DNA from 4 places in the Marinobacter sp. OP 3.4 genome. Region 2 is predicted to be linked to each of the others. Evidence: predicted binding sites of a transcription regulator. Region 2 holds the regulator's gene; each other region holds the start of a gene.
The links. The regulator sigma-54, encoded in region 2, starts transcription at its own class of promoters, with help from an activator protein. The targets are predictions, from matches to a motif close to ANTGGCATNNANNTTGCTNT.

Region 1: the regulator sigma-54 is predicted to act here: its motif matches at 4,593-4,612, upstream of glnK (P-II family nitrogen regulator).
Region 3: the regulator sigma-54 is predicted to act here: its motif matches at 2,072-2,091, upstream of glnA (glutamate--ammonia ligase).
Region 4: the regulator sigma-54 is predicted to act here: its motif matches at 2,833-2,852, upstream of RO069_RS16550 (PEP-CTERM sorting domain-containing protein).

What each region holds. Positions count from the first base shown of each region.
Region 1 covers NZ_JAVVLT010000096.1:32,458-40,114, forward strand. The annotation lists gene speA (biosynthetic arginine decarboxylase) at 1-1,627, opposite strand, end outside; gene speE (polyamine aminopropyltransferase) at 1,836-2,717, shown strand; gene RO069_RS15410 (ammonium transporter) at 2,800-4,068, opposite strand; gene glnK (P-II family nitrogen regulator) at 4,141-4,479, opposite strand; gene RO069_RS15420 (accessory factor UbiK family protein) at 4,955-5,221, shown strand; gene RO069_RS15425 (YifB family Mg chelatase-like AAA ATPase) at 5,284-6,807, shown strand; gene trmB (tRNA (guanosine(46)-N7)-methyltransferase TrmB) at 6,918-7,634, shown strand.
Region 2 covers NZ_JAVVLT010000107.1:20,542-28,198, forward strand. The annotation lists gene yjgA (ribosome biogenesis factor YjgA) at 1-496, opposite strand, end outside; gene RO069_RS18120 (HPr family phosphocarrier protein) at 514-783, opposite strand; gene rapZ (RNase adapter RapZ) at 780-1,670, opposite strand; gene ptsN (PTS IIA-like nitrogen regulatory protein PtsN) at 1,736-2,203, opposite strand; gene hpf (ribosome hibernation promoting factor) at 2,297-2,605, opposite strand; gene RO069_RS18140 (RNA polymerase factor sigma-54) at 2,636-4,150, opposite strand; gene lptB (LPS export ABC transporter ATP-binding protein) at 4,381-5,106, opposite strand; gene lptA (lipopolysaccharide transport periplasmic protein LptA) at 5,118-5,669, opposite strand; gene lptC (LPS export ABC transporter periplasmic protein LptC) at 5,653-6,273, opposite strand; gene RO069_RS18160 (KdsC family phosphatase) at 6,273-6,842, opposite strand; gene RO069_RS18165 (KpsF/GutQ family sugar-phosphate isomerase) at 6,853-7,657, opposite strand, start outside.
Region 3 covers NZ_JAVVLT010000032.1:329,867-337,523, forward strand. The annotation lists gene typA (translational GTPase TypA) at 1-1,686, opposite strand, end outside; gene glnA (glutamate--ammonia ligase) at 2,235-3,638, shown strand; gene RO069_RS06745 (DUF4124 domain-containing protein) at 3,796-4,320, shown strand; gene glnL (nitrogen regulation protein NR(II)) at 4,633-5,718, shown strand; gene ntrC (nitrogen regulation protein NR(I)) at 5,715-7,142, shown strand; gene ssb (single-stranded DNA-binding protein) at 7,263-7,657, opposite strand, start outside.
Region 4 covers NZ_JAVVLT010000100.1:28,044-35,700, forward strand. The annotation lists gene RO069_RS16535 (SDR family NAD(P)-dependent oxidoreductase) at 1-767, shown strand, start outside; gene RO069_RS16540 (ketopantoate reductase family protein) at 815-1,750, shown strand; gene RO069_RS16545 (SDR family NAD(P)-dependent oxidoreductase) at 1,817-2,620, opposite strand; gene RO069_RS16550 (PEP-CTERM sorting domain-containing protein) at 2,979-3,545, shown strand; gene RO069_RS16555 (TRAP transporter substrate-binding protein) at 3,840-4,913, opposite strand; gene RO069_RS16560 (CHAD domain-containing protein) at 5,075-6,466, shown strand; gene RO069_RS16565 (hypothetical protein) at 6,472-6,672, opposite strand; gene RO069_RS16570 (type 1 glutamine amidotransferase domain-containing protein) at 6,903-7,583, shown strand; gene RO069_RS16575 (DUF3565 domain-containing protein) at 7,584-7,657, opposite strand, start outside.

The DNA of each region.
Region 1 (7,657 bases), on a different contig from region 2:
CCCCGGTCATGAAGAAGCCGATCAGCAGTGGCTGGTCGCCGTCCTGCTCCGGCAGGGGCAGGGTGGCTTCCACCCCCTGGCCATCCACGTAGCGGTCGATGCGTCCGTCGGAATCACAGGTGATGTCCTGGATCACCGCGCGGCGGGTAACGGCCCGGTCCAGGCCGCTTATGGGCAGTACCGGGAAAATCTGGTCAATGCCCCAGATGTCCGGTAGCGACTGGAACAGGGAAAAGTTCACAAACAGCTTTTCCGCCAGCTTCTCGTTGAGTTCATCCAGGATTTCCCGGTGGGCCCGGTTGGCACCGTCCAGTTGTTGCTGGAGCTGCCGGCAGCCGGCGGTGTAGATGCGCTCCGCCTCGGCCCGGTGGGCCAGAGACAGCATGCCGTGGGCGAACTGGGCATGGACATCACCCATGGCATGGAGCAGGTCGTGGTAGATCTCGATCCGGGACCGGGGGCTGCCGTCGTCCACCAGGTGCCGGTAGTCCCGCCACAGGTCATGAAGGGGAGCGGGGGCATCGTCGGCGGGAGCCGATGGTGTCCGGGATTCCGGCTGGTCCCGGTCGATCACGTTGGTGACCAGTACTGCGTGGTGGGCGGTGAGGGCCCGGCCGGACTCGCTGATCAGGTCCGGGTGGGGCACCCCGGCCCGGTCGCATTCCCCCTGCAGGGTGTGGATCACGTTCCAGGCGTATTCCCGCATGCTGTAGTTCATGGAACAGCTGCTGCGGGAGCGGGTGCCTTCGTAGTCCACCCCCAGGCCGCCACCGATATCCACGGTATCCACCGGGGCGCCGAGCTGGCGCAACTCGCTGTAGAAGCGGGCGCATTCCCGCAGCCCGGTCTGGATATCGCGGATGTTGGCGATCTGCGAGCCCAGGTGGAAGTGCAGCAGTTGCAGGCTGTCGAGGGCATCGGCGGACCGCAGTCGTTCCACCACGTCCAGCACCTGGCCGGCGGACAGGCCGAACTTGGATTTCTCGCCGCCGGTGTTCTGCCAGTTGCCCTTGCCGATGGTGGCCAGACGAGCACGGACGCCGATCAGCGGCCTGACCTGCAGGCGCCCGGATTCCTCCAGGATCAGTTTCAGCTCCGAGGGCTTTTCCACCACGATAAACACCCGGTGGCCCAGCTTCTGGCCGATCAGGGCCGTGCGTACATATTCCCGGTCCTTGTAGCCATTGCAGACGATTACCGCCCCCGGTGACGACAGGGCCAGTACCGCCATCAGTTCCGGCTTGCTGCCGGCTTCCAGTCCGATCTGGCCGTTGCCGGCCGCCGGTTCCGCCCGCAGCAGTTCCTCCACCACGCCCCGCTGCTGGTTCACCTTGATGGGATAGACGGCGGTATAGCGGCCATCGTAGCCATGTTCCGCGGCCACCTCGTTGAAGGCCTGGCACAGGCTGTTCACCCGGTCATGGAGGATGTCGGTGAAGCGGATCAGCACCGGCAGGGCCGTGCCGGCCCCGGTGATACGGCTGACCAGTTCCGGCAGTCGGATGCGGGCGCCCCGGGCCTGGCGGTGGGGCTGGATCAGCACCTCGCCGTCGGCACTGACGTCGATGTAGCCGTCGCTCCAGTGGGGGATGTTGTAGACCTGGCTGGCGGTGGTTTTGGTGGCCATACTGAACTCCATAAGTCGTCCGGTGCCGGCGTCCGGCGAGCCCATTGTAGGCGTCTGGCCCGAGCTGGACCAGCGCACAATGGCCAATCGGCGCAGGTTTTTCCGGCCAACGCTTTGGCCTGCCAGCAACAGCCCATACAATGGCGGCATAACGCCCGGAGCCGTCGGGTAACAGGCCGGGGCAGGCCGTAACGATTGGAGGTATGGGATGAGTACACTTGATAACAACTGGTTTACCGAAGTCTTCCAGGACAAGGGAACCGCATTTTCCCTGCAGGTGAAGCGCAAGCTCCATGAGGAGCAGACCCCCTACCAGAAGCTGGAGATTTGGGAGACTGAAACCTTCGGCAACCTGATGGTGCTGGATGGCTGCGTGATGCTCACCAGCCGTGACAACTTCCTCTACCACGAGATGATGACCCATCCCGCGCTCTTCACCCATCGGGACCCGAAAAAGGTGGTGATCATCGGCGGTGGCGACTGTGGCACCCTGAAGGAGGTGCTCAAGCACCCCGGTGTGGAGGAAGCCTGGCAGGTGGAAATCGATGAGCGTGTGACACAGATGTCAGAGAAATACTTTCCGGAGCTCTGCGAGTCCAACCGGGACCCGCGAGCCAACTTCTTCTTCGGCGACGGCATCCAGTGGATGCGCGACCAGCCGCCGGGCAGCGTGGACGTCATCATCGTCGACAGTACCGACCCGGTGGGGCCGGCGGAAGGCCTGTTCGCCCTGGACTTCTACCGCGACTGCATGATCGCCCTGCGGGAGGGCGGCATCGTCGTGCAACAGAGCGAATCGCCCCTGCTGCACACCGACAGCATCATCCGCGATATCCACCAGGACATGAAGAAGGCCGGGTTCGACCATGTCCAGACCCTGCCATTCCCACAGCCGGTCTACCCCACCGGCTGGTGGAGCTGCACCATGGGGGGCAAGGACGTCCACACCAGCTACTTCCGCGAGGAAGACGCCGCCGACCGGCCCTTCGTGACCCGCTACTACAACGAGGGTGTCCACCGCGGCGCGCTGGCCATGCCCCAGTTCATGCTGGAGGCCCTGGAGGATCCGGTCAGGCCTGCAGAAGGCTGACTATCTCCAGGCACAAAAAAGGGCAGCCCGAGGGCTGCCCTTTTGCTTTGGCTCCCCGGGAAGGGGAGCCGGTGGTGCGATCTTACTGCTTGCCGGAAACGAATTCCGGGTAGGCTTCCATACCGCACTCGGACAGGTCGACACCTTCGTACTCCTCCTCTTCGGTGACGCGGATGCCCATGACGGCCTTGAGGATACCCCAGACCACCAGGCTGGCCACGAAGACCCAGACGAAGATGGTGATGGCGCCGATGATCTGGCCGCTGAAGGTGACACCGTCGTTGGTGACGGGCACCAGCAGCAGGCCCAGCAGACCACACACACCGTGGGCGGAGATGGCGCCGACGGGATCGTCGATGCGCAGCTTGTCCAGGGTCACGATGCTCAGTACCACCAGGATACCGCCCAGCACGCCCCAGATGGTGGCAACCAGTGCACTCGGGGTGGACGGCTCGGCGGTGATCACCACCAGGCCGGCAATGGCACCGTTGAGCAGCATGGTCAGGTCGGCCTTGCCGAACATCACGCGGGCGGTGATCAGGGCGGCGATGGCACCACCGGCGGCGGCAGCGTTGGTGTTCAGGAATACCATGGCCACGGAGTGGGCACTGGCCACGTCACCCAGCTTCAGCACGGAACCGCCGTTGAAGCCGAACCAGCCCAGCCACAGGATGAAGGTACCCAGGGCGGCCAGCGGCATGTTGGCACCCGGGAAGGCGCGGATCTCGCCGTTGGGGCCGTACTTGCCCTTGCGGGCGCCAAGCAGGATGACACCGGCCAGGGCAGCGGCGGCGCCGGCCATGTGTACGATGCCGGAGCCGGCAAAGTCCGAGAAGCCCAGATCGCCGAGGCTGTACATGCCGAATACGTCAGCACCGCCCCAGGTCCAGGCGCCTTCCATCGGGTAGATGAAGCCGGTCATGACCACGGCGAAGATCAGGAACGCCCACAGCTTCATGCGCTCGGCCACGGCACCGGAGACGATGGACATGGCGGTGGCCACGAACACCACCTGGAAGAAGAAGTCGGAAGCACCGGAGTAGATGGAGCCGCCCTCGAAGTCGCCGCGCTCGGCAAACTCACCCATCACGCCGCCGACGTCAACGCTGCCCATGCCGCTCAGGAAGATGCTGCCGTCGTACATGATGGCGTAACCGCAAACCATGTACATGGTACAGGCCACTGCGAACAGGGCCACGTTCTTGGTCAGGATTTCGGTGGTGTTCTTGGCGCGAACCAGACCGGATTCCAGCATGGCAAAGCCAGCTGCCATCCACATGACTAATGCGCCGCACACCAGGAAATAAAAGGTGTCTAGAGCGTACTGTAAATGAAATACACTGTTTTCCATTGGAAGCCCTCCGCACGAGGCTTATCTAGGTTGGATTTTTTGCGTTGGCCTGACTGCTTTAAGCGTCCGGGATCAGACGGCTTCTTCGCCGGTCTCGCCCGTCCGGATACGGATGGCCTGTTCCAGTTCGGTCACGAAGATCTTGCCGTCACCGATCTTGCCGGTATTGGCTGCCTTGGTGATGGACTCGATCACCTGGTCCAGCAGGTTGTCGCCGATGGCCACTTCCACCTTCACCTTGGGCAGGAAATCGACCACGTATTCAGCACCGCGGTAGAGCTCGGTATGACCTTTCTGGCGACCGAAACCTTTTACTTCGGTTACGGTTACGCCCTGAACGCCAATCTCGGATAGTGCCTCACGGACATCATCCAGCTTGAAAGGCTTGATGATCGCTGTCACAAGTTTCATTGCTGTCTCCTTGGATTAAGCCGCCCCGGTTTTCTGGCCACTGCATCGTGGATCGACCGGGTTCGGGATGCTGCCACCTCGCACACCAATTGTGCGGATTGCGTGCAAGGCTCAAAGCATCGTGTATGCCAACGCAAAAAAATAGTTATAAAACAGTGTATTACAATATTTGTGAACCAAAATGGTTCCGAAGTGTGCGCCATTATAGCGCAGCGATATGGAGCGAGAACCAATTTGGTGCAACTGCTCAAGACAGGTGCGCCTGCTTTTGATAAACGTCCATTCCTTCGGGGGCTTTCCTCTGAAACCGTCACCGACAACGACAGGTTGCCAGCGGGCTTGAGGGGAGTCCCTTCGAATAGTATGGCAGGGACCGGGCTGTGTTACACTCCCGGCGAACAGAAGGCCGCCAGCCCCACCGTCAGGGTACGCGACTGGTGACCGGGAACCCACGGAATATAACGGAGAGAGTGCGGTGAAGATTCCCAACGATCTGCTGGGCCAGGTCCAGCAACAGTTCGGTCAGTTCGTTCCGGATATGGCGCGGGCGGCCCGGGACGATGTTGAGAACCATGCCCGTGCTGCGGCCATGTCCGTGGTCTCGAAGCTGGAACTGGTGACCCGGGAGGAGTTCGACGCCCAGCAGGCGGTGCTGCTTCGCACCCGCGAGCGTCTGGAACAGCTGGAGAAGCGGGTCGCCGAACTGGAGCAGACGCACAGCGCCGACCCGGCACAGGACTGAATCCCCCTTAAAAGGCGGCACAGGCAGTACCGCCGGGGCCTATAACATCAGGGAAGATCTGCATGCTTGCCACCATCCATACCCGTGCACGGCTGGGCGTTAGCGCCCCGGCCGTGACCGTTGAAGTCCACCTGTCCGGCGGACTGCCGTCCCTGTCCATTGTGGGGTTGCCGGAAACGGCGGTCCGAGAGAGCAAGGACCGGGTTCGCAGTGCGCTACTGAACGCCGGTTTCGAATTCCCCGCCCGACGCATCACCATCAACCTGGCTCCGGCGGACCTGCCCAAAGAGGGCGGCCGTTTCGACCTGGCCGTGGCCCTGGGTATCCTGGTGGCCTCGGAACAGTTGCCTCCGGAACCCCTGGCCGGCCTGGAATGCCTGGGGGAACTGGCGCTGGACGGCACCCTGCGGCCGGTGCGCGGGGTACTGCCGGCGGTCATGGCCGCCCGGGAGACCGGCCGCCGTATCCTGGTGCCCTCCGATAATGCCGACGAGGCCTCCCTGGCCGGCGGTGATGATGTGCTGGCCACCGACCACCTGCTACGGGTATGCGAGCACCTGGCGGGTACCGACACCCTCTCTCCTGTGGCTCCCATGGAAGCCGTGGACAGCACCGCCGGGGTGGCGGACCTGGCGGATGTGCGGGGCCAGCACGTGCCCCGGCGGGCCCTGGAAATCGCCGCGGCCGGCGGCCATAACCTGTTGCTGTTCGGCCCCCCGGGAACCGGCAAGAGCATGCTGGCCAGCCGTCTGCCGGGCATACTGCCGCCACTGACGGACCAGGACGCCCTGGAGGTGGCCAGCGTCCATTCCATCGCCGGTCTGCCGGTGCGGGCCGGGCAGTGGCGTCAGCCACCTTATCGCGCGCCCCACCACACTGCCTCCTCGGTGGCCCTGGTCGGTGGCGGCAGCAGTCCCCAGCCCGGGGAGATCTCCCTGGCCCATCGCGGGGTACTGTTCCTGGACGAACTGCCAGAGTTCGACCGCAAGGTGCTGGAGGTACTGCGGGAGCCCATGGAATCCGGCGAGATCATGATTTCCCGGGCGGCCCGCCAGGTCCTGTTCCCGGCCCGTTTCCAGGCCATCGCCGCCATGAACCCCTGCCCCTGTGGCTACCGTGGCCACCCCACCATTGAGTGCCAGTGCACGCCCCACGAGGTGTCCCGCTACCGGCGCAAGCTGTCCGGTCCCCTGCTGGATCGTTTTGACCTGCATGTGGAAGTGCCGGTGCAGGATGGTGAGGTGCTGTTGCGGCGGGATGGTGAAGGGGAGGGCAGTGCGGCGGTGCGACAACGGGTGATGGCGGCCCGGGAGCGCCAGCTCGACCGCCAGGGCCTCAACGCCACGCTTTCCGGGGCGGCGCTCCATGAGGCCTGTCGCCTGGATTCGGCCAGCGAGCAACTGGTGAGCCAGGCCATTGAGCGTCTGGGACTGTCCGCCCGGGCCATCCACAGGATTCTGCGGGTGGCCCGCACCATCGCCGACCTGACTGGTGACCAGGCGCTGTCGAAGTCGCACCTGGTTGAGGCCCTGGGCTACCGCAAACTGGACCGCCAGCCGGCGGCGCAGGGGGTGTCGGCGATCTGACGCAGGTCCCGGGCGGAGGCTGCCTCTGACTGGTGGCGGGATTCTGGTAAACTGTGAAGCCTGTCGAATCGTACCCGAGAGTTATCCAGACCGTGGCCTGAGGACGCAAGATGACTGATCACCAGAACCAGACGGATTCATCCCCCATTACCACCCGCCGGGGGGTACGCAGCTTCGTGATCCGTCAGGGTCGTATGACCGACGGTCAGAAGAAGGCCTATGAGCGCCTGTGGCCCAAGTATGGCCTGACCCGGGAGCAGGGGGTTATCGACCCCCGGGAGATCTTCGGTCGTGAAGCCTGGCTGAACCTGGAGATCGGGTTTGGTATGGGCCAGTCCCTGGTGGAAATGGCCGAGGCAGCGCCGGAGCAGGACTTTATCGGGGTGGAAGTGCATGCCCCTGGCGTGGGCGCGTTGCTCAAAGAGGTGGAGGAGCGGAGCCTGGAGAATGTCCGGGTGTACGCCATCGACGCCAACGATGTGATCGACCTGTGCCTGCCGGACGCCGGCCTGGACCGGGTCATGGTGTTCTTCCCCGACCCATGGCCCAAGAAGAAGCACCACAAGCGCCGGTTGATCCAGCACGAGTTCGTGCAACGCCTGCGCCACAAGCTCCGTGTTGGTGGCATCCTGCACCTGGCCACGGACTGGGAAAACTACGCCGAGCACATGCTGGAAGTGATGGACGGCTCGGAAGGCTTCGTCAACGCCCGGGACGAGGGCGGCTACTCACCACGCCCGGAGCACCGGCCCATTACCAAGTTCGAGAAGCGGGGTGAGAAGCTGGGCCACGGTGTGTGGGACCTGGTGTACCGGCGGACCAACTGAGCCGCTACGCATCGACGTCTCAA
Region 2 (7,657 bases):
GGAACAGTTTCCGGCCCTGGCCGGTGTTCTTGCCCGTCTTGACATCCCTCTGGGCGTTCCTCAGCAGGTTGCGGAGGTGCTGCACATCCGCCGTCGGGCAATGCTCGATAAATTCCGCCACGGCGCTGTTGCCCTCGGCAATCAGGCGGTCACGCCAGCGCTCGGCCAGGTGATGTCGGCGGGTATGCTCCTCGCTACCGGCGTCAAAGGCTTCCACGGCGCGGCGCAGGGCCTCGGGGTCGTCCTCGTTGCGGATCACCTTGCCGATGTATTGCAGGTGCCGGCGCCGGGCCTCGTGCTGGCGGATACGGCGGGATTCCTGGATCGCCGCCTTCAGCGTCTCGCTCATGGGCAGGGTGGCGAGCTGCTCATCGCCCAGGTCCAGCATGTGTTTGCCCAGCTCCTGCAGTGCCTGCATTTCACGCTTGACCTGCGACTTGCTCTTGATCAGCTCGTCGTCGCCGGCTGGTTCACTGGATGGATCGTATTTGCTCACGGCTGCTCTCTCATGGGTCACTGGCCCTCACCAAAATAGTCATTGATCAATGCCTCAAGGGCTTCGATGGCCTGCTGCTCATCGGGGCCGTCCGCGATCAGTTCCACTTCCGTTCCCTGGCTGGCGGCCAGCATCATCACCGGCATGATGCTCTTGGCATCCACCTCCCGGTCGCCCTTCGACAGCAGCACACGGCTTTCATAGGCCGATGCCGTCTCGACCAGTTTGGCGGCTGCCCGGGCGTGCAGCCCGAGCTTGTTGATGATGGTAATGGGCTGGCGGATCATGCCGTACCGCTGGTTTTCGGGTTCAGGTGGGGCAGTTCCGTGTGCCGGGTCTGGACCCGGTTGTAATGCCGGCTGAAATAGCGGGACAACTGTTCGCACACGTAGACGGACCGGTGCTGTCCGCCGGTACAGCCGATGGAAATGGTCATGTAGCTGCGGTTGCTCTTGCTGAATTGGGGCAGCCAGCTTTCCAGGAATCGGGTCAGGTCATCGATCATACGGTTGGTCATGTCGTCGGAGCCCAGGAAATCAATCACCTGCTGGTCCATGCCGGTGTACTTGCGCAGTTGCGGGTCCCAGTAGGGGTTGGGCAGGCAGCGAACGTCCAGCACATAGTCCGAATCCACCGGCACACCATGCTTGAACCCGAACGACTGGAACAACAGCGCCAGTTCCTGCTCACGGCGGCCGATAATCCGCTGCTTGACCATATCACGGAGCTCGTACATGGACAGCTCGGTGGTATCCAGGTACAGGTCCGCCAGTTGGGCAATGGGTTCCAGCAATTGCTTCTCGTAGCGGATGGCCTCGGTGAGGGAGGTCTCGTCGTCGCTCAGGGGATGCTTGCGCCGGGTGGCATGGAAGCGCTGCAGCAGGGACTGTTCGGTGGCATCCAGGTAGATGATCTCGGTGGTCATCCCCGAGTCCAGCAGTCGCTGGTGGATGGCCTCGAAATTGGCAATCTCGCTGGACAGGTTGCGGGCATCAATGCTGACCGCAATCTTTTCCAGCCGGCTGCCGGAATTGCGTGAGGTGGCCTCGGTGGTCAGCGGGAACAACAGCCCGATGGGCAGGTTGTCGATGCAGTAGTAACCCAGATCCTCCAGCACATGGAGGGCGGTACTCTTGCCCGAACCGGAACGGCCGCTAACGATGATCAGCTTCATGAAACTTGTCCCCTGGCGACTTGGTCGACATTGAGCGCGAGTATACGCGACATGCCGGGAAAGGATCAGGTATTGCCGGTCATCTTCTGGTGGAGGCCTTCGGCGGTCTCGCAGGCCCGAAGGGCATCGCAGAAGCTGCGGTCATTGAACTGCTCGGCAAGCTGACTGAGCAGCTCCAGGTGCTCTGAGGTGGCCTCGCGGGGCACAATCAGTGTGAACAGGAGATCCACCGGCTGGTTGTCGATGGCGTCGAAGGCCACGCCTTCCTCCATCGTGACCAGGGCTCCGACCACGCGGGTACACCCTTCAAGCCGGCAGTGGGGAATGGCAATACCCTGACCGATACCGGTGCTCCCCAGCCGCTCCCGGGCTATCAGGTTATTGAAGATCTGGGTTTCATCCAGCTCCGGATACTGTCCGGCCACCTTTTCCGCGATAAATTCCAGAATCCGCTTCTTGCTGGTGCCATTGACCCGGCAAAGGGTGAGCTCTGGCGCCAGTATGTTATTGATGGTCAAGGTCGAATCGGTCATGGATACTCGTCGGTCCCGATAAAAAAATGCTGCGGTACGAGTCCGTACCGCAGCGTTGTGATTCAGATTATAGCCGTTCCGCCATGGCAATGGTTAGCGGGCCGTTGCTCCGTGCATCCGGTCAACGTTCTTTTCCTTGTGCTTGAGGATCTGCCGGTCAAGCTTGTCCACCAGGGCATCGATGGCGGCGTACATGTCATCGTTTTCGGCCTTGGCGTGGATTTCGCCACCGACCACGTGCAGGGTGGCCTCCGCGATCTGGCGTACCTTTTCCACCTCCAGGGTTACCTGACAGTTGCTGATGTGATCGAAGTGGCGCTCAAGTTTTTCGAATTTCTCGTTGATGTAATCCTTGAGGGAGGGAGTCAGTTCGACATGATGACCGGAAATGTTCAGTTGCATGGGCTTCTCCTGTTTGTCAGACCCTTTGTGTCAGACCAGTCGCTTCCGCTCGTTGGAGGGCGGAATATGCATGGCTTCACGGTATTTTGCCACCGTTCGCCTAGCCACCTTGATGCCCTGCTCTCCCAGCATGGTGGCAATCTTGCTGTCACTGAGCGGCTTCTTCGGGGTTTCCGCCGCAATCAGTTTCCTGATCATTGCGCGAATGGCCGTGGACGAGCATTCGCCGCCTTCCTCGGTGCTCACGTGGCTCGAGAAGAAGTACTTCAGCTCGAAGATGCCACGGGGCGTGTGCATGAACTTTTGCGTGGTGACCCGGGAAATGGTGGATTCGTGCATTTCCACAGCCTGGGCGATGTCCGACAGGATCAGCGGTTTCATCGCTTCTTCCCCATGGTCCAGAAAACCCTGTTGATGTTCAACTATTCGTGTCGCCACCTTCAACAGGGTCTCGTTCCGACTCTGCAGGCTCTTGATGAACCATTTCGCTTCCTGGAGCTGGTCCCGCAGGTAGGTGTTGTCGGCACTGCTGTCGGCACGCCTTATAAGGGAAGCATAGCTGGCATTGACACGAATGCGCGGGGCAATTTCAGGATTCAGTTCCACCCGCCAGCGGCCCTTGTCCTTGCGTACGATCACGTCCGGAATGACGTAGTCCGGCTCGGATGTGTCCAGGGCGTTGCCCGGGTGCGGATTGAGGGCGGTGATAACCGCCAGCACTTCCCGCAACTGGTCTTCCTTCAGGCGGCTGCGCCGTAACAGCTGGGCGTAGTCGCGGTTACCCAGCAGATTGATGTAGTGGGTGATCACCAGTCGTGCCTTGTCCAGCCACGGGGTGTCCGCCGGCAGCTGGTTGAGCTGGATCAGCAGGCATTCCTGCAGGTCACGGGCAAAGACGCCGGGCGGGTCGAAGTGCTGCAGGCGGCGCAGGACCGCTTCCACCTCGTCCATTTCCACCGGGTCCTCGTCTTCGTCATCCATCAGTCCGGAATGGATTTCCTCCAGGTGGGAGGTCAGGTAGCCGCGCTCATCCACGGCATCCAGCAGGGCATGGGCGATGGCGGCATCCCGCTCGCCCATGGGCGTCAGGTTGAGTTGCCATTCCAGGTGGTCGTGCAGGGTCTCGGTGGTGGGGCTGCGGCTTTCGAAATCGGAGTCATTGTCGTCATCGCCCCGGGAGGCGGGAGCCGGCGCGGACTGATAGATGTCATCCCAGGCGGTGTCCACCGGCAGGTCGTCGGGAATGTTGTCGGAGGGATTGTTATCCGCCGACCAGTCCGATTCCTCCCAGGTATTGTCGGCTGCGGACTCACCTTCCGAGGCGCTGACCGACTCCTCGTTGCTGTCATTGTTGTCCCGCTCGGCGTCGGAAGACTCGTCGGTGTCCTCCTCCTCGGAGGTTTCCAGCATCGGGTTGGAATCCAGGGCCTGCTGGATTTCCTGCTGCAGGTCCAGTGTGGAAAGCTGGAGCAGACGGATCGCCTGTTGCAGTTGTGGGGTCATCGTCAGGCTCTGACCCATCTTTAACTGTAAGGAGGCTTTCATCACCATGGTTTCACATCCATCGCCCTTCTGAGGTAGCCGGTAACAGAATCGTTGCAAAAAGACACTGATTCAGCTCAAAAAATAGCTGAAATCAGGCAAAAAAATCAGCGTTACCGGATACTTGGAAATAACAAGCAAGTTCTTTGCCGAGTGTACCCCCTTGCTGCTGCCAACACAATTGCAGGGCGTGTGGACTGTGTTGCAGTGTGTTATCGGATGGGCCAACCGGATCACAGCCTGAATTCGTTCCCCAGGTACACTTCCTTCACCTGCTGGTTGGCCAGGACGTCATCCGCGGAGCCTGAGGCAATGATGTGGCCGCTGCTGACGATATAGGCTTTTTCGCAGATATCCAGTGTTTCCCGCACGTTATGGTCGGTGATCAGCACGCCGATCTGCTTGTCCCGCAGGTGGCGGATAATCTGCTTGATGTCGCTGACGGAGATGGGGTCCACCCCCGCGAACGGTTCGTCCAGCAGGATAAAGGCCGGTTCCATGGCCAGGGCCCGGGCGATCTCCACCCGCCGGCGCTCACCCCCGGACAGGGCCATTCCCGCGCTGTCACGGATGTGGGTGATGTGGAATTCCTGCAGCAGCTCTTCCATCTTGTCCTGGCGCTGCTTTTTGTTGAGGTCTTTCCGGGTTTCCAGGATCGCCATGATGTTGTCGCTGACCGACAGTTTCCGGAACACCGACGCTTCCTGGGGCAGGTAGCCGATGCCCTGCCGGGCCCTCCCATGCATGGGCAGGGGGGTGATGTCCTTGCCGTCGATGCTGATGTGGCCGTGATCGGCCGGCACCAGGCCGACGATCATGTAGAAGCAGGTGGTCTTGCCGGCGCCGTTGGGGCCCAGCAGTCCCACGATCTGGCCGCTCTCGATGCTCAGGGAGACATCGATAACCACCTGTTTCTGCTTGTAGCTCTTGGCGAGATGATTTGCCTGCAATAGTGCCATGGAAACAGCCGTCAGTTGTTATTGCCGGAGTTGCCGCCGGTGTTGTTGCCCCGGGGCTGGATCACCATTTCAACCCGTCCGGACCCTTCGCCCTCCGCGGTCAGGCCCTCACCGGTCACCACGCGGTTGACGGTGTTGTAGTTGATCACGGCGCCACGGAATTCGTCACCGCCTTGCTTCACCACGGCCTCCCGCTCGAAACGCAGCAGGTTGTCGGGGGCTGAATAATGGATAAGCAGGGCTTCGGCGTCCACCGGGCCTTCGGTTTCGGTGGCGGGCCGGGAATAGGTGGCGGGTTGTCCGCGGGCGTCAATACGGTCAAGGCCCTGGGCGTTTCGGTGAACATCGACCCGGTCGGCGGTGAGCAGGATGCCGCCTTGACGGACCTCGACGTTGCCCCGGTAGATAGCGATGCCCTGGTTATCGTCCAGGCGGGCCGAATCCGCGGTCACCCGGATCGGTTCGTTGGACTCCAGGTTGAAGGCCAGGGCGGGCAGGGCCGGGCCCAGCACCAGCGTTGACAGCAGTAGCAGGCGGCCTGCCAGGTTACTGACGGGTTTCATAGATCCCCTCGACTGAGTTTTCCAATTCCAGCACCCGTTCATCGAACCAGCCGGTCATGCCACGGGCATGGGTGATGCTGCCCGGTGACTTCAGGGTGACAGGGCGGTCGGTTGTGGCCCTGCCGGCGGGATTATCGATGCGAAGGTACTCGGTGAGCAACACGGCGTTGCCGCCTTCCACGCTTCGGGTGACTACCACGTTGCCTTCCAGTTCCATCACCTCGGTGTCCATGTGGTACAGGCCATGGTCTGCGTCAAGCAGCCAGCGCAGGTTGGCTTCATGATCATACAGGGTGGCGTCCGGCGCTTCCAAAACCGCCTGCCGGCGATCATCGAACTGTTCCGTGCGAGGGCTGGAGGCTACCAGCTTGGGGCGGCCCTGGGTATCGAATGAGCGGAATTCTCCGTCATTGATGAAGGTGTCTGGCTCACTGGCGCCCCGCAGCTCCATGGCGTCGGTGTCGACAGTGGTTGGCTCATCGCTGTGCCACAGCAGAAAGCCCAGGGCCACGACGGCGATCAGCAGGGCGGGGTTGCGGATGGCCGGGCGGGCCAGGAAATCCAGCACCCTCAGCAGCAGGTTGCGGGGATTCTCCGGCGCCATCAGGTGTCCCCCAGCCAGCTGAGCAGCTCGCCGTCCAGGTGCCCCCGGGCCGACAGCAGCAGGTCGGTGAGCTCACGCACGGCCCCCGAGCCGCCGGCGGCTCGGGTGCAGAAATCCGCGTGCTGGCGCACGAACCAGTGGCCGTTGGGCACGGTTACGCCAAAGCCGGCATAGCGTATGGCGGCCAGGTCCTGCAGGTCATCGCCGATGTAGGCTACCTGGGCGGGCTGAAGCTGTCGCCCGGCCATGATTTCCCGCAGGGCGGCAATCTTGTCCTCCCGGCCCTGGAGCAGGGTGGTGATGCCCAGGCTGGTCATGCGCCGCTCGGTGAGGGGGGACTGGCGACCGGTGATCACCGCCACCTCGATGCCGGCGGCCATGGCCTGCTTGAGACCAAGCCCGTCAAGAATATTGAACGCCTTGAGCTCATCGCCGCTGGCGGAAAACAGCAGGGAGCCGTCGGTCATCACGCCGTCCACATCCAGGGCCAGCAGGGCGATCTCCCGGGCCCTGGCGAGCGCGTCGTCCGGCCACTCCGGCCGGCTGTTGGGGGCCGTCTCCATGGTCATTACCACTCCTTCAGATCACGCCGGCGCGCAGCAGGTCGTGCATGTTGAGGGCGCCCACCAGTTCTTCGTTGCGGTCCAGCACGGGCAGGGCGTTGATCTTCAGCTCCTCCATGATGTGCAGGGCCTCCGCGGCGAGCTGGTCCTCGTGGATGGTACGTCCGTTGCGGGTCATGACATCGCGGATCAGGGTCTTGTGGATGTCGATGGACCGGTCCAGGGTCCGGCGCAGGTCGCCGTCGGTGAAGATGCCCACCAGCCTGCCGTCGTCGTTGATCACCGTGGTCATGCCGAGGCCCTTGAGGGAGATTTCCAGCAGGGCGCCGGACAGGGGGGTGTTCTCCTGTACCTTCGGTACCCGGTCATCGGTGTGCATGATGTCGGCCACCCGCAGCAGCAGTCGCCGCCCCAGGGTGCCGCCGGGGTGGGAGAAGGCGAAGTCCTCGGCGCTGAAACCACGGGCCTCCAGCATGGCCACGGCCAGGGCGTCGCCCATGACCAGGGTGGCGGTGGTGCTGGAGGTGGGGGCCAGCCCCAGGGGGCAGGCTTCCTTGGCCACGCTGATGTCCAGGTTGGCCACGGCCTCCCGGGCCAGGGTGGAGTCCGGGTTGCCGGTCATGCTGATCAGGGGCGCGCCCATGCGCTTGATCAGGGGCAGGATGGTGAGGACTTCGCCGGTGTTGCCGGAATTGGAAATGGCGAGCACCACATCCTGGGGCGTGATCATGCCCAGATCGCCATGGCTGGCCTCACCGGGGTGGACAAAGAACGACGGCGTGCCGGTACTGGCCAGGGTGGCGGCAATCTTGTTGCCGATA
Region 3 (7,657 bases), on a different contig from region 2:
GCGGATCGGAGGCACCAGGCCGATGACCTCGTCCTTGCCGGACGCACGCATGTTGTCGAGCTTCTTGGCCTTGGTTGGGTTGACCACAATGTCGTTGTCGCGGCTGTGAATACCGCACAACTGCCCCTCGTAGATCTCGTCACCCGGTGACAGGAACAGCTTGCCCCGGCTTTGCAGGGTTTCCAGCGAATAGGTCATCGCCGTGCCCTTGGCCATGGAGATAAGCACACCGTTCTGACGGCTGCCCATGGCACCTTCTTTCAGCGGTCCGTAGTGGCTGAAGGTCGAGGTCAGGATACCGCTGCCGGACGTCATGGTGAGGAAGGCGTTACGGAAGCCGATCAGGCCACGGGCCGGAATCACGTATTCAACACGCATGCGGCCCTTGCCGTCCGGGATCATGTTGGTCATGTCGCCCTTGCGCAGACCCAGTTGCTCCATCACCGGCCCCTGATGCTGCTCTTCGATGTCGACGATAACGTTTTCGTAGGGCTCCTGCTTGACACCGTCGATTTCACGAATCACCACTTCCGGGCGACCGACCGCCAGCTCGAAATTCTCACGACGCATGTTCTCGATCAGCACCGACAGGTGCAGTTCGCCACGACCGGAAACCTTGAACTTGTCGGCGGACTCGCCATCCTCGACCCGCAGGGCCACGTTGTGCAGCAATTCCTTCTCCAGGCGCTCCTTGATGTTGCGGCTGGTGATGTACTTGCCTTCCTTGCCGGCGAACGGGGAGTCGTTGACCTGGAAGGTCATGGACACGGTGGGCTCGTCCACGGTCAGGGCCGGCAGGGCCTCAACCGCGTTCTGATCGCACAGGGTGTCGGAGATGAAGAGCTGATCCAGGCCGCTGATGCAGACAATATCGCCGGCCTGGGCCTCGTCCACTTCCACCCGCTGGAGACCGGAGTGGCCCATGATCTTGAGGATACGACCGTTGCGCTTGTTGCCATCGGCACCAATCGCGGTCACCGGCGTATTGGTCTTCACCTTGCCGCGAGTAATACGACCGATACCGATAACACCCAGGAAGCTGCTGTAGTCCAGCTGGGAGATCTGCATCTGGAAGGTACCATCCGGATCCACCGCAGGCGCCGGTACGTGATCGACAATGGCCTGGAATACGGCATCCATGTTGTCGTCCATGGCCTCGTGCTCCATGCCGGCGATGCCGTTCAGGGCGCTGGCGTAGACCACCGGGAAATCGAGTTGCTCCTCGGTGGCGCCCAGGTTGTCGAACAGGTCGAAGACCTGATCCACCACCCAGTCCGGACGGGCGCCCGGACGGTCAATCTTGTTGACCACCACGATGGGGCGCAGGCCGGCATCGAAGGCCTTCTGGGTCACGAAACGGGTCTGGGGCATGGGGCCGTCGATGGAATCCACCACCAGCAACACACTGTCCACCATGCTCATGACTCGCTCGACTTCACCACCGAAGTCGGCGTGGCCCGGGGTGTCCACGATGTTGATGTTGTAATCGTGCCACTTCAGGGCCGTGTTCTTGGCCAGGATGGTGATACCGCGTTCCTTTTCCTGGTCATTGGAGTCCATGACCCGCTCGTTCTCAAGTTCCTTGCGGTCCAGGGTGCCGGACTGGCGCAGCAACTGGTCGACGAGGGTGGTCTTCCCATGGTCAACGTGGGCAATAATGGCAACATTTCTTAGCTTATCAATCACAACAGGTTTCCTGAGGCATGTCGGGCGACCTGAGAGGGTCCACAATGCGCGCCCGACCTGTCGGCCGGCCCACATACCGTCTCAAATCCGGAAAATGAATGCTTGTCACCGGCAGTGAGGCCGGTATCCTGCACTTGGAGTCTTCAACGAGTCTTTAGCAGGCGCGCGAAGTATATAGGAAACAGGGTGTCGTTAATATGAAGAAAAACGCCTATTCTGTTTCGGTGCACCTTAATGCCAGATGCACCACAAGTGATCACCCAGACCCTGATTTGCACCACTATAGTGCACAACAAAGGTCCCTCGACCAGGGCCTGCCCCAGCGGAGAGCGTAAAGAGCCCTCCCAGAGGCCGTGGTTGCGCTGTTCTGGCGCGCCAACAAAAAACTGGCAAGCAGTTTGCATTTACTTACGCAGCCGACTATCAGGGCGGTACGGAACCGCTGACACCGCTGATACCAACGATCGGACCGCAGCAACGCTGAACGATCCGGCACAACGAACACCGAAAATCGCCCGCAATCCGGGTTAACTTACGGAGTAAGCACAATGTCCAAAACGATTGATCTGATCAAAGAACACGAAGTCAAATGGGTCGACCTGCGATTCACTGACAGCCGTGGTAAAGAGCAGCACGTCACCCTGCCGGCCACCGAAGTGGACGAGGATTTCTTCACTGACGGCAAGATGTTCGATGGCTCTTCAATTTCCGGCTGGAAGGGCATTAACGAGTCCGACATGATCCTGATGCCGGACGACAGCACCTCCGTACTGGACCCGTTCACCGAGGAAACCACCCTCAACATCACCTGTGACATCGTGGAGCCCTCCACCATGCAGGGCTACGAGCGTGACCCGCGTTCCGTTGCCAAGCGTGCCGAGGAATACCTGAAGTCCACCGGCATTGCCGATGGCGCCCTGTTCGGCCCGGAGCCTGAATTCTTCGTGTTCGACTCCGCCCGCTGGAGCGTTGACATGAAAGGCGCCATGTACGAGCTGTACTCCGAGGAAGCCGCCTGGGTATCCGGCGAAGACTTCGAGCGCAACAACATCGGCCACCGTCCCGGCGTGAAAGGCGGCTACTTCCCGGTTCCCCCGGTGGACAGCCTGCATGACCTGCGTGGCGCCATGTGTGCCGCCATGGAGTCCATGGGCCTGGAAATCGAGGTTCACCACCACGAAGTGGGCACCGCCGGCCAGTGTGAAATCGGCGTTGGCGCCAACACTCTGACCCGCAAGGCCGACGAAGTACAGATCCTCAAGTACTGCGTGCACAACGTGGCCCACGCCTACGGCAAGACTGCCACCTTCATGCCCAAGCCCGTGGTTGGCGACAACGGTTCCGGCATGCACGTACACATGTCCCTGAACAAGGACGGCAAGAACCTGTTCGCCGGTGACGGCTATGCCGGCCTGAGCGAAGCCGCCCTGTACTACATCGGCGGTGTCATCAAGCACGCCAAGACCATCAATGCCTTCACCAACGCCTCCACCAACAGCTACAAGCGTCTGGTTCCGGGCTTTGAAGCACCGGTTATGCTGGCCTACTCCGCCCGTAACCGTTCCGCTTCCATCCGGATCCCGTATGTGAACAGCCCCAAGGCCCGTCGTATCGAGGTACGCTTCCCGGATGCGTCCGCCAACCCGTACCTGGCTTTCGCCGCCCTGATGATGGCCGGCCTGGACGGCATCCAGAACAAGATCCACCCGGGCGACGCCATGGACAAGGATCTGTACGACCTGCCGAAGGAAGAGGCCCTGAACATCCCGACCGTTGCCGAGACTTTCCAGGAAGCCCTGGACAGCCTGGAAGCGGACCACGAGTTCCTGACCCGTGGCGGCGTGTTCACCGAAGACATGATCGCCGGCTACATTGACCTGAAGCGTGGTGAAGTGGAAAAGCTGAACATGACCACCCACCCGGTCGAGTTCGAGATGTACTACTCTGTCTGATCCGCACCCGCGGAACAGCTGAGTCCGAGAAAGCCCCGCCCCGGCGGGGCTTTTTTGTGACTTTTACCTCACCGTAACCCGAGGCGACGTATGGCACATTGCATTGCCTTTCCGCTCTGTCGATAATCCCGTTATGGTCCATCACAAGGTTCTGCCCATGAAAGCATTGTTCCTGATTGCCGCCACGACGTCGGCATTGATCGCCCTTCCGGTCCAGGCCGAGATCTACCGCCAGGTGGATGCCGACGGCAACGTGACCTTTACCGACGAGCCGGACGATAGTGCCGAGCGTGTCAACGTGAAGCCGGCCACCACCATCACCATGCCAAAGCCTGAAACCGTCAAGGAACAGCTTGAGGAAGAGGAAGACGGCATTGGCGATCAGGATGCCTACGAGTCCGTCAGCTTTACATCCCCGGCGGATGAAGAGGCGTTCCACAGTGGCAGCGGCAACGTGGAGTTCCGGGTGACCAGCGACCCGGCCCTGCGCCAGGGCCACAAGTTTGAAATCACCCTGGACGGCCAGCCGGTGGGGCAGACCAGTTCCGGTTCCGTCACCGTCAACAATGTCTTCCGGGGCACTCACAACGCCGGTGTCAACGTGATCAACCCGGAAGGCAAGCGCATCTACACCGGCGACAAGATCACCTTTACCGTCCATCGCCCATCCGTGCTTAACTGATATCCTCCGTCTGGTCCAGGCCCATTGATCCGCCGGGCCAGACGGCACGCCAGCCCTGTTTTGACCCCACCCTCGAGAGCCGCACCATTTTAGTGCGCTCGCACCAATAAACAGCCATACTCTGTTCCGACAGGGGGCGTTTCCAGCCGCCAATAAGCACAGGTCGTCCCCGTCCGCACCAGGCTACAGCGGACAGCCAGCGGGCTGGCGGCACCCCTGCCCGCAAATGGCGCATCATCGAAAGAAATCGCGACGCGATCTCAATTCTGGATCGGTTTTTGCAGCAGCCAGCCCATCAACCGAGGGAGATTCATGTCAGCCGTTACGGAATACAAGAGCATACTCGACAGCCTGACCACCGCCGTGATCGTTGTGGACAACAACCTGCGAATCGACTATCTGAACCCCGCCGCCGAGAGCATGCTGGAGACCAGCCTCTCCCGGGTTCAGCACGTCCGTCTGGCCGACCTTCTGCTTGAGACCAACCAGTCCCTGGATACCCTCCAGGCCGCTGCCGAAACCGGCCAGACCTACACCCGTCGTGAGGCGGAGTTCCTGCTGGCTACTGGCAACCGCCTGATTGTGGACTACTCGGTAACCACCTTCGGCGCGGACAGTAGCCACCTGCTACTGGAAATACAGCCCCGGGACCGCCTGCTGCGCATCAGCCGGGAAGAGGACCTGCTGACCCAGCAGGAAACCACCCGCATCCTGGTCCGCGGCATGGCCCACGAGATCAAGAATCCCCTGGGGGGCATCCGTGGCGCCGCCCAACTGCTGGACCGGGAACTGTCCGACGACAGCCAGAAGGAATACACCCAGGTCATCATTGACGAGGCGGACCGGCTTCGTGGCCTGGTGGACCGCATGTTGGGCCCCAACCGGGCACTGAAGCTGGCCGACACCAATGTCCACGAGGTCCTGGAGCGGGTGCGCACGCTGCTGGAGGCGGAGAGCCGGGGCCGGCTCAACTTCCGCCGCGACTACGATGTCAGCCTGCCGGAGTTCCCCGGCGACAAGGAACAGCTTATCCAGGCCTTCCTGAACATCGCCCGCAATGCCATGGAGGCCGCCTTCGAGTACCGCGACGGGCCCTGTAGCGACGAGCCTCCCACCATTACCTTCCGCACCCGGGTGCTGCGCCAGTTCACTATTGGCCAGAAACGCCACCGGCTGGTGTGCCGGGTGGATATTATCGACAACGGACCGGGCATCCCCCCGGACCTGTTACAGAACATCTTCTATCCCATGATCAGCGGTCGGGCCAATGGCACCGGCCTGGGGCTGTCCATAACCCAGAGCATTATCGGGCAGCACCACGGCCTGGTGGAGTGTGAGAGCGAGCCGGGCTCGACCGACTTTATTATCTTTCTGCCGCTGGAGGAGACCACGCGATGAGTCAACCGGCAAACATCTGGATCATTGATGATGACCGCAGTATACGCTGGGTGCTGGAACGTGCCCTGACCCAGGCCGGCATGGAGCCCCGGGTGTTCGAGAATGGCGACAACGTCATGATGCGCCTGGAACACGAGGAGCCGGATGCCATCATCAGTGACATCCGCATGCCGGGTATCGACGGTATTGCCCTGCTCTCCCGGGTGGTGGAGGATCACCCGGATGTACCGGTGATCATCATGACCGCCCACTCCGACCTGGAGAGCGCCGTCACCAGTTACCAGAGCGGCGCCTTCGAATACCTGCCCAAGCCGTTTGACGTGGACGACGCCGTGGCCCTGGTCAAACGTGCCGTGGCCCACAGCCACGAACGCCGGGCCAGTGCCGAACCCAGCACCGAGTCCCCCCACCGCAACGCCGAGATCATTGGCGAGGCGCCGGCCATGCAGGAGGTCTTCCGGGCCATCGGCCGGCTGTCCCACTCCAACATCACGGTGCTGATCAACGGTGAAAGTGGTACCGGCAAGGAACTGGTGGCCCAGGCGCTGCATAACCACAGCCCCCGGTCCAGTCATCCGTTCATTGCCCTGAACATGGCCGCCATCCCCAAGGACCTGATCGAATCGGAACTCTTCGGCCACGAGAAGGGTGCCTTCACCGGCGCCGCAGCCGCCCGTCAGGGGCGGTTCGAGCAGTCCAACGGCGGCACCCTGTTCCTGGACGAAATCGGCGATATGCCAGCGGATACCCAGACCCGGCTGCTGCGGGTACTGGCGGATGGCGAGTTCTATCGGGTGGGTGGCACCACGCCCATCAAGGTGGATGTGCGCATCATCGCCGCCACCCACCAGGACCTGGAAAAGCTGGTGGACGCCGGGGGATTCCGGGAAGACCTGTTCCACCGCCTCAATGTCATCCGGGTGCACCTGCCCAAACTGGCGGAGCGCCGGGAGGACATCCCGCGCCTGATGCAGCACTTCCTGAAGCGTGCGGCCAAGGAACTGGCGGTGGAACCCAAGGTACTGCGCCCGGAGGCGGAGGAATACCTCACCACCCTGCCCTGGCCTGGCAACGTGCGCCAGCTCGAGAATACCTGCCGCTGGCTCACCGTCATGGCCAGTGGCCGCGAAGTCCATATCGACGACCTGCCACCGGAACTGATGCAGCAGGCGGAAGCCCCCGCCACCGGCCAGACCTGGCAGGAAGGCCTGCGCAACTGGGCGGAACAGGAACTACGCCGGGGCAAGAAGGGCATCCTCGACACCGCCGTGCCGGAGTTCGAGAAAATCATGATCGAGACCGCCCTCAAGCACACTGGCGGCCGCCGGCGGGACGCCTCCATCCTGCTGGGCTGGGGCCGCAACACCCTGACCCGCAAGATCAACGAGCTGGGGATGGATCATGAGGAGGTGGACGAGCACTGATCCCGGAACCACGCCTGCCCGCATAGCGTAACACCAGTCACAAAAAAGCCTCCATACAATGGAGGCTCTTTTGGTCCGGCTTAAGGATGGGCCGTTTGTCTGGCCCGTTACCCGTTGTTTTCAGAACGGAATATCGTCATCAAAGTCATCCACCGGTTCCGGCATGCTGCCCTGACCGCCACCAGGCTGGCTGTAACCACCGCCCTGGTTGCCGGCGGGAGCCCCATAGCCGCCGCCCTGGGGATTACCCTGGGCCGCCGGCTGCGGTTGTGACTGAGGACGCCCCTGGGGAGCACCCTGATTCATCCCGCTGTTGTCACCGCCCCGGCTGTCCAGCATCTGCATCTGACCGTTGATGTCCACCACCACTTCCGTGGTGTAGCGGTCCTGGCCATCCTGACCCTGCCATTTGCGGGTCTGCAGCTTGCCTTCGATATAGACCTTGGAGCCCTTGCGAAGGTACTGACCCGCAATCTCGGCAATCTTGCCGAACATGACAATCCGGTGCCATTCGG
Region 4 (7,657 bases), on a different contig from region 2:
CCGTTGCCATTGTCACCGGCTCCTCCTCCGGCATTGGCGCCGCCATTGCCCGCCTGTTTGCCGAGCATGGCTGCCATGTGGTGATCAACTACAGCAACAATGAGGACGGCGCCCGGGACGTGGCTTCCGACTGCGAGAAGTTTGGCGTCAGGACCCTGGTGGTCCGGGCCAACGTGGCGGAAGACGCGGACTGCCGGGCCCTGGTGGATGCCACCGTGGAACAGTTCGGTCGCCTCGATATCCTGGTGAATAACGCCGGCACCACCAAATTCTGCGACCACGCCAACCTCGACGGCCTCGACAAGCAGGACTTCCTGGACCTGTACGCCGTTAACACCGTGGGCCCGTACCAGATGACCCGTGCCGCCGAGAAGGCCCTGCGGGCCAATGGCTCCGGCCACATCATCAACATGGCCTCCATTGCCGGGCTCGCCGGTATTGGCAGCTCCATTGCCTATGCCGCCTCCAAGGGGGCACTGGTCACCATGACCCGGTCCCTGGCCCGCGTCATGGGGCCGGAGGTTCGTGTCAACGCGGTCTGCCCCGGTTTTGTGCAGGGCGAATGGTTGAAGAAGGGCCTCGGCGAGGACAAGTACGATGCCCTGTTGGAGAAAACCAAGAGGGGTGCCCCGCTGCATGATGCCGCCTCACCAGAAACCGTTGCGGACGTTTGCCTGGGACTGATTATCGGCGGCGACCTGACTACCGGCGAAACCATCCTGATAGACGGCGGCGCCCACCTGAGCATGGCCCCGGTCCGTCGTTAAGGCACCTGTGATCACGTTTATTGACGAATCAAGGAGACATTCCTGACATGAGCAACAAACCCAGCATCCTGATCGTCGGCGCCGGCGCCATCGGCAGCTTCTACGGCGCCGTCCTGAAGAAGGCGGGGTGCAGCGTCAGCACGGTACTACGCTCCGAGTACGATGCGGTAAAAGCCAACGGCATCCGTATTTCCAGCCCCCTGGGAGACCTGTCCTACCAGCCGGACCACGTCTACCGGGACGGCGACACGCCGGTGGAAGAGCCGGACTACCTGATCCTGTGCGTGAAAGTCCTGCCCGGCATCGACCGCGCAGCCCTGGTAAAACCCTGGATGGGCAGCAACACCCGCCTGGTACTGATCGAGAACGGCCTGGATATCGAACGGGAACTGGCCGACGCCTACCCGGACAACCCCATCATCAGCTGCCTGGCCTTCATCGCCGCCAGCCGCACCGAGCCGGGCGTGGTGGAACACAAGGCCTACGGCAAGCTGGTCATGGGCCGCTACCCGGAAGGCATTGACGACAACTGCCGGGAGCTGTCCCAGCTGTTTATCGACGGCGGCATCAACATCGACCTGACCGAGCAGGTGGTGGGCGAGCGTTGGCGCAAATGCCTGTGGAACACCCCGTTCAACCCCCTGTCCGTCATCGCCAACGGCGCCGACACCAAGACCATCCTGGACACCGAAGGGGGCGAGGACCTGATCCGCGCCATGATCCGGGAGGTCATGGACGTGGCCGCCGCCGAGGGCTACCCCATGGAGGACAAGGTGATCGAGCAGAATATCACCGGCACCCGCAAGATGCCCCCCTACAAGAACAGCATGGCCCTGGACTACCTCAATGGCCGGCCCATCGAGCGGGAGGCGGTACTGGGCAATGTGGTGGCTATCGCGCAACGCCACGGCATACCGGTGCCGCACCTGAATACGGTGCTGGTAACGCTGAAGATGCGGGCGGCGCTGGAAGGCAGGGACTGAGCCAGAACCCATCCCGTTAAAAAAGGGGGCGCCACGGTGCCCCCTTTCTGGTTGGGCCGGTTCCGGTCAGCCGGACTTCTCGTTGAACATGGAAATCCGGCCCCCGTCCACCACCAGGTCGTGGCTGTTGATGAACGAGCCCTCGTCGCTGGCCAGGAACACCGCCGCGTTGGCGATATCCACCGCCAGCCCCGCCCGCGGTAGTGGCGTCGCTTTTGCCAGGTTCTTCTCCAGCTTGGCCATTTTGGCCTCGTTTTCCAGATCGCTGAGTGTATTGGCCCGCTCGGACCCACCCCAGAAGATAGGGGTGGCCACCGCTCCCGGTGAAATGGCGTTCACCCGAATGCCATCAGCGCCGAGCTCCACGCCGGCTAGCCGTGTCAGGTGACTGACTGCCGCCTTGGCGCCGGAGTAGAGGTAGCCCCCCTGCCCCAGACGATGACCCGCAATGCTGGAGTTGTTGATAATGCAGCCGGAGCCCTGTTTACGCATCACCCGGGCGGCATGCTTGATGCCGAACACCACGCTGCCGGTGAGCAGGCGCATGATGTGGCCGAACTCCTCTTCGGTCACCGAATCCAGGGTGGTACGGTCACCGGCGCCGGCGTTGTTGAACAGGCAATCGAGGCGACCATACTGCTCCACTGCGCTGTCCACCAGGGCGGCTATATCAGCTTCGTTCATGACGTCCGCTTTCCGGAAGACGGCGTTCGACCCCAGGTCCGTCGCCAGCTTCTCGCCCTTATCCACACTGCGACCGGCAATAATCACCGTGGCGCCCTCCTCCACAAAACGACGGGCCGTGGCCTCGCCAATGCCGCTGGTGCCGCCGGTAATCACCGCCACTTTTCCTGCAAGACGATCTGACATTTTTTTACTCCTGTTGTGATTGTTGGTGGAGCATAACCCGGGGCCACGGACCGGCAAAAGCTCAGAGATCCGCTGGTCCTCTCGGCATGGTTTACAGAGATGAAGAGAAGGGCTCACCACATCAAAAGGGTGACCCAAAACAAACGTCAATATTATTTACACACCTGACGCAAACGGCCAAAAAAAATTATTTAAATTCAATGCATTAAGTATATGGCATAAACCGTGCTTTGGAACAGGCAGATTCACTACGCCATGGGGCGTAGCATCAGTACCCGGTGTCGCCGTACACCGTCAGGAGTGAGAAATGAAAACACACAGCAGTAAAGCAACAGCACTGATAGCCGGGAGCCTTCTGATGACAGCTTCCCTGGCCGTGCAGGCAGTGCCCTGTATCAATGGTGGCGTCAACACCACCGAAAGCGCCAGTGCCAATGGCTCTTATGCCGATGCCTGTCACTATTACAGTGCCAGCAATATTGCCAACCCGACCGACATTACCAATCTGACCAACAGCATCTGGGGCGGCACGGATCCATTCACCTATATCGGAAAGGACAGCGAGGCTGGCGACATTCCGGGGTTTGACCTGCAGGTCTCCGGTTCTGACAGTGAGTTTGAGTATCTCTACCAACTCATCGTTCCCACTGCCTGGGAAGGCACCACGGTGGACTGGGTACTGGGCATCAAGCAGGCCGACAACAGCTATATGAGCTACCTGTTTGAAGACGTGACCCTCGGTATCGACGGTGGCTTCAACAACTTCTGGCTGAACTCCCAGGAAAAGGAAGTGAACGATTTCTCCTTCGCTGCGGGCTTTATCCGTGTTGTTGATGTTCCTGTGCCGGAACCCGCCACGCTTGGCCTGCTGGGCCTGGGGCTGGTGGGCCTTGGTTTTGCTCGACGCAGAACCGCTGCCAAGTAACGCTCTGTAACGCCTTCCAGACATCTCCGCTCCGGCGGGGGTGTCTGTTAGTTCCTGCCTTGAATCCCCCTCTGCCCGTAATGGGGTATGCCCCATGCTGGACGCACTGGCGGTCGACATCACTGTCAATTTTATTTACATGTGATTCAGAAGATATGACTACCCACCCATGACAGCCAGAAAAACATCGCTTGTGGGTTTCGATCTCCTGCATAAACAACAAACCCCGCCTTGAGCGGGGTTTGTTGTTTATGGGAACCGAATGTTTAACCCGATTCCCAAGGACAGTGAGACTTACTCCACGTCGGAGTTGTTCAGGTAAGCCCGGTCGGAGATGTTGGTCCAGGGACGGATCTGCTCCATATAATCACGCTGGGATTCGATGATCTCGCGGGTCAGCGGATCCTTCTCCGCCATCTCGGCCAGCAGCTTCTTGGTGGAGGCCCGCAGCTCTTCCATGACCTCATCCGGGAAGGTGCGGAACTTCACGTCCGGATACTCTTCCTGGATGCTGCTCCAGGCCTTGCCGCTTTCGTGCATGGTCTGGATGTACATGTCATAGGCCGCTGTGCGCATGGCCACGCGGAGCACTTCCTGCAGGTCTTCCGGCAGTTCGTTCCAGGTGTCCTTGTTGATCAGCCATTGCAGTTCCGCGGACGGCTCCTGCCAGCCGCCATAGTAGTACTCGGCGATCTGGTGGAAGCCCATGGGCAGGTCCAGGGCCGGCCCGACCCACTCCAGGGCGTCGATGGTGCCACGCTCAAGGGCGGTGTAGAGCTCACCCGGCGGAATGTTGGTGACGGCCACACCGATATCCGCCATCACCTCGCCGGCAAAACCGGGGGTGCGCATCTTCAGGCCCTGCAGGTCTTCCAGGGAATTGATCTCCTCACGGAACCAGCCACCCATCTGCACGCCGGTGTTACCACCGGGGAACGACAGCATGTTGTGGGGGCCGTAGACCTTCTGGGCCAGGTCGAACCCCTCACCGTAGTAGAACCACGCGTACTGTTCCGGCGCGGTCATGCCGAATGGTACGGTAGTAAAGAACATGCTGTTGGGGATTTTGCCCTTATAGTAGTAGGACGCGGTATGGCCCATGTCGTACTGACCGGCCTTGACCATGTCGAAGATACCGAAGGGCGCCTTGTGCTTGTTGGAGGAGTCGATACGGATCTGCAGTCGGCCCTCGGACATCTTTTCCACCATGGCCTTCAAGCTACGGTTGGTGTCCCCCAGGATCGGATAGTTGGGGCCCCAGGTCTCGGCCAGCCTCAGGGTATAGGTTTCCTCGGCAATCGCGGATGTCCCGACGAGGGACAGCGACAGCAACAGTGTCGTTGTCTTCAGCATTGAGCGTAATGTCATGGTGATTACTTCCTGCTTTGGTTTTATTGTTGGAAGCCGATAGGGTCAGGCCCACGAACTTCCTGGCTTGATCCAGTGACCGACCGATGTTGGCATGGGAGTCGGCACGAAGCCGATATCATAGCTTCCCGGGCCACCCGATGCACAGAGGGATGTTGTCGATGAAGAGCCTCTTCCTGATCAGACATGCAAAATCCAGCTGGACGGACGATTCCCTGCACGATATCGACCGCCCCCTCAACAAGCGGGGCAAGCGCCAGGTGGCGGCCATGGCCGGTCCGTTGCTGGAACTCGGCGCCCTGGGCGATCCGGTGTATGTGAGCCACGCCTGCCGTGCCCGGCAGACCATTGAGGGTCTGCTGGAGCAGTTGCCGGAACACAATCTGGTGGCTGGAATACGCTTTGAGCCTACCCTGTATACCTTCCGTGCCAAACACCTGTTCAAGTGGCTCCGGAACCTGAAGGGCGACGCCCCTTCCGTGACCCTGATCGGCCACAACCCCGCCCTGACGGACCTGGCCGCCATGCTGACCGATGGCGAGGCCCCGGACATGGTCACCGGGGCCGTGCTACACCTGCAACTTCCTCTGGACCAATGGCGTCAACTGGGCAAGGGGGACGGAACACTGGTGCGCTACCTGCCCCCGGCCCAGGCCAGCTACCAGCTCTATCGCCGCAAGGCGCCCGAGGCGCCGGAAACCGGTAACAGCCTGCGAAAGCAGGTGCCCGTATCACTGCGCCATCAACTGGATACCCTGCGCGCACTCCAGCCCGGCGTGATCCAGGGCATCGACCCGGAGTTCCTGCACCAGTTCCGGATCAACCTCAGGCGCAGCCGAGCGGTAACCGAGGCGGTCGAGACCATCTCCGGAGAAAGCGCACTCCGAAAAAGCCTGAAACCACTCAAACGCATGGCCAGGCGAACCAGCCAACTGCGGGACCTGGATGTCTTCCTGCATTACCTTGAGCAACAGGCGTCAGGCAACCCGCGCCTGCAACGGTCGTTACAGGCCTCCGGTGCCAGGGATTTCTACCGGCACTGGCGGGAACGGGAGCGGCAGTCACTGTCGGGGGAACTGGAACGGAAAAAATGGCGCCGGGAATTGGCACAATGGGAGCAGACGATCACCGGAAAGCTGCTGTACCGGGCCCTGGGGGAAACCACGCCGGACGCCATCCACGACACCGTCCGGGCACGGGGACAGCTTTGTCTCGAGGGGTTCCATGCCCTGTCCGCGGAGGCACCGGACGAGGACTTCCATGAAGTGCGCAAGGCCCTCAAGCGGCTCCGTTACCTGGCCGAACTGGACAAGGGATACTATCGCCCCCTGCTGAGGGAACTGAAGGAACAACAGGCCCTTTACGGGGAATTCCAGGACCGCCACCAACAGCTCCGGCTACTGGCGGAGCTGGCCGATAGCCGGATGGACCCGCGGCTGCCTCCGGTGATGACGGAACTGGCCGACCAGATCGATCGGGAGCGGCTGGCCGCCCGTGACGCCATCCTTTCGCATCCGCCCCGGATCGACTCCCAGGGCCAACCCGACGACTGACACCGTTACAGCACCAGCCAGGCGCCGATCATGACCGCTCCCAGGCCCAGGATAATGAACAGCCCTGTTGGTGCCCCAGGGCCCTGCTGGCGGTCCATTTCCTTCCTGGCCCGGTCTATCTCCTCCCAGGTATGTTCCCCGGCGTAGGTGACATCGGTGTCCTGCATGCCTGGCGCCCACATGCACTCTCTTGCCTTGTGCTTCATAACATCCAACTCCTTTCAGGCCGACACAGCATACCGACACGTCGTGGTCGAAGACAGCTATCAACCGGAACCAGGCCTCAGTTCAGTGATAAGGGTATCTACGCACGAAAATTGACTCCGGGTTGTAAACGCCGGAATGCATACCAACGTAGGACATCAGGCAGCAACATAAGCCCCGGGTTCCCGCCAACCCAATAGTCATTTCCCGAACTGAGAAGGGAGACACACCCATGAAAATCCTGATGGTTCTTACATCCCATGGCCAGATGGGCGACACCGGTCACCAGACCGGCTTCTGGCTGGAAGAGTTCACCTCGCCCTACTATGTGTTCCAGGATGCGGGGGCGGATATCACCCTGGCCTCTCCCAAGGGCGGACAGCCGCCCGTTGACCCCAACAGCGAGGCGGAGGATGCCCTTACCGACAGCACCCGCCGCTTCAGCCAGGATGACCGGGCACGACAGGCCCTGGCGAGCACCCGAAAGCTCAGCGACGTGAACATCCATGACTTCGATGCGGTGTTCTACCCTGGCGGCCATGGGCCACTATGGGACCTGGCCGAGGACGCCGATTCCATCAGACTACTGGAGGAAGCGAACCGGGAAGGCAAGGTAATCGGCGCCGTGTGCCATGCCCCCGCCGTGTTGCGCCGCCCTGAATCCCCCAACGGCGACTACTTCGTACGCGGTCGCAAGGTGACCGGGTTCAGCAACAGCGAGGAGGAAGCCGCCGGACTGACCGATGTGGTGCCCTTCCTGGTGGAGGACATGCTCCGTGAGAATGGCGGTGACTACAGCAAGGGGGATGACTGGTCGCCCCATATCGTGGTGGATGCCAACCTGATCACCGGCCAGAACCCGGCCTCATCGGAAGGGGCCGCCAAGGCGGTATTGCAGGCATTGCAGGACTGATCACACTGCCTCACCGTTCTGAGGAGGGCGCTCGTCCGGCGGGGCGCCCTCCCGGCACTTCACACAATCCAGTT